2 linked regions of the Endozoicomonas sp. GU-1 genome follow. The protein of the gene in region 2 interacts with the protein of the main gene of each other region in a pairwise test. Links are inferred from orthologs where the notes say so. Each region holds a gene or a part of one and is shown on either strand. Other genes may lie near its edges. The genes, in order: leuS and ligA.

What was found.
Region 1: the proteins of ligA (region 2) and leuS interact in binary tests that used the Escherichia coli proteins (3 or more experiments, as listed by UniProt). The link is inferred for Endozoicomonas sp. GU-1 from one-to-one orthologs.

The regions. Positions count from the first base shown.
Region 1 is NZ_CP114771.1:5,064,361-5,067,837, forward strand. What follows is about bases 99-3,251. They hold leuS (leucine--tRNA ligase), read right to left. Parts: upstream 2,915-3,251; coding sequence 299-2,914; downstream 99-298. Other genes in these bases: O3276_RS21175 (putative transporter), read left to right, coding at 3,188-3,251. Also shown: O3276_RS21165 (hypothetical protein), read left to right, coding at 1-73; more of O3276_RS21175, read left to right, coding at 3,252-3,477.
Region 2 is NZ_CP114771.1:2,008,584-2,011,843, forward strand. What follows is about bases 231-3,166. They hold ligA (NAD-dependent DNA ligase LigA), read right to left. Parts: upstream 2,758-3,166; coding sequence 703-2,757; downstream 231-702. Other genes in these bases: O3276_RS08040 (transglycosylase SLT domain-containing protein), read right to left, coding at 231-560; zipA (cell division protein ZipA), read right to left, coding at 2,842-3,166. Outside these bases: more of O3276_RS08040, read right to left, coding at 1-230; more of zipA, read right to left, coding at 3,167-3,260. UniProt on the Escherichia coli protein: DNA ligase that catalyzes the formation of phosphodiester linkages between 5'-phosphoryl and 3'-hydroxyl groups in double-stranded DNA using NAD as a coenzyme and as the energy source for the reaction.

The sequences.
Region 1 (3,477 bases), 3.1 Mb from region 2 along the record:
TGCGTTTCTGGTTGGTGATGTAGCCATTGCAGAAAAACGCGTGCTTGCCTTAAAAGTAACTGTCGATAAGTAGTTGGGCAAATGGAATCGTATATTTCTGGCTAAGTGGACAGATACTTTGTAAGGCCCAGAGTGTCTGTCAACTTAGTCAAAAAAACAGGATTTCATTTGGTTATCTGCTTAATAATCACAAAACCCCTTCCTGATACCCATCCCGTTTCTAACGGGGCGGGTATGGGATAGACCTTGAGATCAGTATTAGTAGCTTGGCACCGGTAGGGTAGTCATCAGCTTGCGATTAATTGGCAACAATATTCACCAGTTTACCGGGAACCACAATCACCTTGCGGACTGTCAGGCCATCGGTAAACTTGCTGACGTTTTCATGCTCCAGGGCCAGCTTCTCAATGGCGTCTTTATCGAGGCCTGCCGGTACTTCCAGTTTTGCCCGCACCTTACCATTGACCTGAACCACCAGGGTGATGGCCTCTTTCTTCAGCGCTTCCTCGTCAGCTACCGGCCATGAAGCATCCAGTACCGGCTCAGAGTGACCCAGAGCCTGCCAGATACTGTGCATGGCATGAGGTGCGATCGGTGCCAGCATCAGCGTGGTAGCCTCAATGGCTTCGCGCATGACGGCGCGGCCCTGACTTTGTGCATGGCTCACCTGGAACTTGGCGATGGCGTTATTCAACTCCATGATCGCGGCAATGGCGGTATTGAAGGTCAGGCGGCGCTCACAGTCATCAGAAACCTTATTGATGGTTTCATGCACTTTACGGCGCAGATCCTTTTGCTCTTTGGTCAGGGCGTTCAGATCAAGAGCGGCCACAGCACCACCGGCAATATGCTCTGCGGCCTGCTTCCAGAAGCGACGCAGGAAACGGTTGGCACCTTCTACAGCGCTTTCAGACCACTCCAGGGTTTGCTCCGGTGGCGCAGCGAACATGGTGTATAGACGGATCGTGTCGGCACCGTACTGATCAATCAGGTCCTGCGGGTCGATACCGTTGTTTTTCGATTTGGACATCTTGCTCATGCCCGCATGTTCAACCACTTCACCTGTCGCTTTCAGGGTAGCCTTAACCAGACGTCCTTTGTCGTCAAACTCGCTGTCGACATCGGTCGGGGCAAGCCACTGTTTGACGCCTTTTTCATCAAGCTTGTAGAAGGTGTCAGCCAGTACCATGCCCTGACAGAGCAGGCGCTTGAACGGCTCATCGCTGTCGACCAGGCCGGCATCACGCAGCAGCTTGTGATAGAAACGGGAGTAGAGCAGGTGCATCACTGCATGTTCAATACCACCAATGTACTGATCCACCGGCAGCCAGTAGTTGGCCTGCTCAGGGTTCAGCATCTGGTCATCAGACTGTGGCGAGCAGTAGCGGGCGTAGTACCAGCTGGACTCCATGAAGGTATCAAAGGTATCAGTCTCACGGGTGGCAGGCTGGCCGTTGTGGGTGGTTTTTGCCCACTCGGGATCGGCTTTGATGGGTGACTGAACCCCGTCCATTTCCACGTCTTCTGGCAGCAGCACCGGCAGATCTTCCAGAGGAACAGGAACCTCAGTACCGTCTTCCAGGTAGCGCATCGGAATTGGTGCCCCCCAGTAACGCTGACGGCTGACACCCCAGTCGCGCAGGCGATAGTTCACCTGACGCTCACCTTTGCCTTCTGCAATCAGGCGGTCGGCGATGGCATTGAACGCCTCTTCTGAGCTCAGGCCGTCAAACTCACCGGAGTTCACCAGCTTACCCTTGTCCGTAAAAGCCGCTGCGCCAAGGTCAATGGCTTCGCCATTGGCAGGCTCGATAACCTGTTCGATGGGCAGACCAAAACGGGTGGCAAACTCGTAGTCCCGCTGGTCATGGCCGGGAACGGCCATCACTGCACCGGTACCGTAATCCATCAGTACAAAGTTGGCCGCCCATACGGGTAATTCACGCCCCGTGACTGGGTGAATGGCCCGGATGCCGGTATCGACACCGACCTTTTCCATGGTGGCCATTTCGGCTTCAGTCACGGCATTGGATTTGCAGTCATGGATGAAGGTGGCAAGGGCAGGGTTATTGGCCGCTGCCGCTTTGGCCAATGGGTGCTCTGAGGCAATGCCCACGTAGGTCACGCCCATCAGGGTATCTGGTCGGGTGGTGTAAACCTTGAACTCCTCTGGGGCACCTTCAGGCCCATTGGCAACCTTGAAGGTCATCTGTACGCCTTCGGAGCGGCCAATCCAGTTGCGCTGCATGGCCTTGACCTGTTCTGGCCAGTGCTCGAGTTTATCGAGGTCGGCCAGCAGTTCATCGGCGTAGGCGGTGATTCTGACAAACCACTGAGGCAGTTCTTTACGTTCAACGACCGTATCACAACGCCAGCAGCGACCATCTTCAACCTGCTCGTTAGCCAGTACGGTGGCGTCGTTTGGACACCAGTTAACGGTGGCCATTTTTTTGTATACCAGGCCTTTTTCGTAGAGCTGGGTAAAGAACCACTGCTCCCATTTGTAGTAATCCGGCTTACAGGTTGCCAGCTCACGGTTCCAGTCATAGCCGAAGCCCAGGCGCTTGAGCTGGCCTTTCATGTAATCAATGTTTTCGTAGGTCCAGGGGGCTGGTGCCGTCTTGTTTTTGATGGCGGCATTTTCGGCAGGCAGGCCAAAGGCATCCCAGCCCATCGGTTGCAGGACATTCTTGCCGCGCATACGCTGGTAGCGTGAAATCACATCACCAATGGTGTAGTTACGAACGTGCCCCATGTGCAGTCGGCCACTGGGGTAGGGGAACATGGAGAGGCAGTAGTACTTTTCTTTGCCCTTCTCTTGTGAAGTGCCTTCGGTGACAGCAAAGCTGTCATTGTCTTCCCAGAATTTCTGGGCTTCGCTCTCAATCTGATGCGGTTGGTAATGCTCTTCCATCATCGCTCAACGGGCTTAATGTAAAGGATCGCTTTGATGCTTTCCTGAAAGCAGTCCGGTGAGGAAAGCTTTGTGGAAAACCAATCAAAGAGTCAGGGAAACTAATAACCCGCAAGGATACAACACTGCCTGCGCAACTGCACTTTTCCTGATGATTTATCCACACAGATTGTCTCGTATTGATCTATATCATCCGGCCTGACTGTCAGTGTTTGGTAAGGTGGCGATCCTTTTTTAATCTTCATCATTCATTCTCACTTTCTGGAAAACATAATGAGCGATATCGCGATATCCATATCGATCCTGTCGCTGGTGGCCGTGCTGGGCCTGTGGATAGGTAACTGGCGCATCCGTGGCGTCGGTATGGGCATAGGTGGCGTGCTGTTCGGGGGTATTCTGGTGGGGCACTTTGTCTATCAGATGGATATCCATCTGGACAGCCACACACTGGAGTACATCAAGGAGTTTGGCCTGATTCTGTTTGTTTACACCATCGGGATTCAGGTGGGGCCGGGTTTCTTTTCATCGCTGAAAAGCAGCGGTCTGAAACTGAATGCCTTTGC
Region 2 (3,260 bases):
TGCTCACCATAGTTACTGGCCCTGCGCTTTACTGTGCTGGCGGTACTTAACAACCATTTCTTTTTCGTATGGGTTCCCTTGCGGTAACCGTACCAGCCTTCATGGTAATTCAGGTACTGCTGATCAGCGGACCAGAGTGAAGTACCATTCAGCTTGCGTGACTTGTGGGTATACCAGCCGATAAAGTCAATCGCGTCACCAAAGTCTTCGCGACTGGGGAAGAAACCTCCGGCTTCGCTGACATATTGCTCCCAGGTGCCATCCTGTGCCTGCGGGTAGCCATAAGCGGAAGAGTTACGGGGTAATGGAATGAAAAGGAACCATGGCCGTGGCGGCTGGGCATCGTGCCGGTAAGATGATTCCTGATACATAATGGCCATCATGATCTGGATAGGGGTGCCCCAGCGCCGATTGGCTTTTTTTGCATCTTTATACCAGCCGCGTTTTTCCTTGAAGACACTGCAAAGGTTGTGGGGTTTCTCGGGTGGTGCCTTACTGGCACAACCTGCCAGCACGGCAGACAGGATCAAAATAAACAGCTTTCGACTCAGGTTTGACATTCAGCCGCCATCCTCCAATGCTCAACCACAGAGACCACCAGGAGCACTGAGAAAAGAGAACCTTTAGCTTGCTTCATCAGCTCAGTTTTCCAGGAGTGTTTACAACCTCTGTGGTTCAGCTCGAATCAATTTGCCTCAGGCACTACTCACCCCAGGCCTGCCTCATCTGCATAAAGTCATCCTCAGTGACGACACGCACTCCCAGCTTCTCTGCCTTGGCCAGTTTTGAACCGGCCTTGTCACCGGCCAGCAAGGCTGATGTTTTTGCTGAAACTGAGCCAGTCACCTTGGCACCCAGTTTTTGCAGGATGGCCTTACCTTCGTCGCGGGTCATTGTGTTTAATGTCCCGGTTAACACCCAGGTTTCACCTGCAAGGGGTTGATCGCCCCCTTCTACAACTGGCGATTCCGTTTCCCATGCAACACCTTTCGCCAGGAGTGCATCAATCACTTCGCGGTTGTGTTCCTGACGGAAAAACTTCTCAATATGACCAGCAACCACAGGGCCAACATCATCCACGGTTTGTAAGTCTTCCACCGAAGCGGCCATCAATTTATGCAAATCACGGTAGTGACCTGCCAGCCCCTGTGCGGTTGCCTCACCCACTTCGCGAATGCCCAGTGAGTAGATAAAACGGGGAAGCGTGGTTTTTCTGGACTGATCAAGCGCATTAATCAAGTTCTCGGCCGACTTTTTCCCCATACGTTCAAGGCCGGAAACCTCCGGGGCATTGAGACTGAACAGGTCTGCCACCGTTGCAATCAATTGACGATCAACCAGCTGCTCAACCAGTTTATCCCCAAGACCATCAATATCCATCGCCTTGCGAGAAGCAAAGTGCTTGATAGCCTCTTTGCGCTGGGCTGAACAGAACAGTCCGCCAGAACAGCGCAGGATGGCTTCTTCACGTTCCAGCTCAGAGTCGCATACCGGGCAGCGATCGGGAAAGGTGATATCCCGAACATCATCAGGACGCATGGAGTGGATAACCCGGTTCACCTTGGGAATAACATCACCCGCCCGGAGGATAACGACACTGTCGCCTATTTTGATATCCAGCCGGGCAATTTCATCCATATTGTGCAAGGTCGCATTACTGACCGTCACCCCGCCCACAAACACCGGCTGCAAACGGGCAACCGGAGTGATAGCACCGGTTCTGCCAACCTGAAACTCCACATCCTTAAGAGTCGTGATCGCTTCCTGTGCCGGGAACTTACGGGCGATGGCCCAGCGCGGTGCCCGGGCCACAAACCCCAGAGCCTGCTGCCGGGCAATGGCATTCACTTTATAAACAATACCGTCAATCTCGTAAGGCAGCCCCTGACGTTTCTCAGCCATGGCTTGATAGTAGTCTTCACAGGCCTGGACACCTTTGACCACCTGCAGTTCGGGGCTAACTCGTAGGCCCCATTGTTTCAGACAGGCAAGTATCTCACTGTGGGTCTCTGGCAGAACCCCGCCATCGACAACGCCAACACTGTAGCAATAGATCGTCAATGGTCGTTTAGCCGTTATCCGCGAATCCAGCTGGCGCAAACTGCCAGCCGCTGCATTTCTCGGGTTAACAAAGGTCTTCTCACCTTTGGCACTGGCCCGCCGGTTCAACTGTTCAAAGCCAGCCTTTGGCATATACACTTCGCCCCGAACTTCAAGGCGTCGAGGCCAGCCATCGCCCATCAACTTGAGTGGGATTGATTCAATCGTACGAATGTTCTGGGTAATATCTTCCCCGGTAGTGCCATCGCCACGGGTAGCTGCCCTGACCAGAAGACCATCTTCGTATAACAGGCTGACAGCGATACCATCCAGCTTGGGTTCGCAGGCGTATTCAATGTCTTCAGTGGTGCCCAGCCGCTCTTTAACCCGACGATTAAAGTCCGCCTGATCTTCCGCATCAAAAGCGTTATCCAGGGAGAGCATGGCCAGTTCATGGCGAACCTGACCAAACGCTTTCAGAGGCGTGCCACCGACCCGCCGGGTGGGAGAATCTTCAGTTATCAGCTGTGGGTATGCAGCTTCAAGGGATTTCAGGCGGATAAACAGCTTATCGTATTCACTGTCGGGAATTTCCGGCTCATCCAGGACATAGTAACGATGGTTGTGCTCGCTGATTTGCTGACGCAGCTGAAGTATCTCTTGCTCTGCAAGCTCAAGGGAAGGAACCGATGGGATATCTGAAGAAGTCATGCTCATGGAATTATCAAAGGCCAGCGGGTTCTCTGCCTGAGAACCCGCTGAAGAAAAAATTAGATGGCAATGGCCGGGCCAGCAGGAATATCAATGCACCGGCTGTTTCGCCAGCTGCTTGCGCTCATATTCACGAATACGCTGACGACAGTGTTCAAGGGTCTGCTGAGTCATCACGCTGAACTGCTCATCTTTCAGCTCACCGCCCAGATCAAGGGCAAGACGACGGGCCGTCTCTTCCATCAGGGCAAAGGCCTGCATGGGTTTTTCCGGCCCAGGCAGACTCATAAACAGACTCAGGGCCGGTGTCTCGGTGGCTTCCAGATTATCAATGGTAAAGGTACCCGGCTTTACGCCGTTGGCCATGCTGAACAGAATTTTTCCGGTATCATCGGCATTGGTATATCGATGGAAGATCGACATATCACCAAAGCGCATGCCGGATGCCAGCATGGACTGCATCAGCTGGTCACCGGCAAAAACACCGCCGCCTTTGGCCAGCACATTGA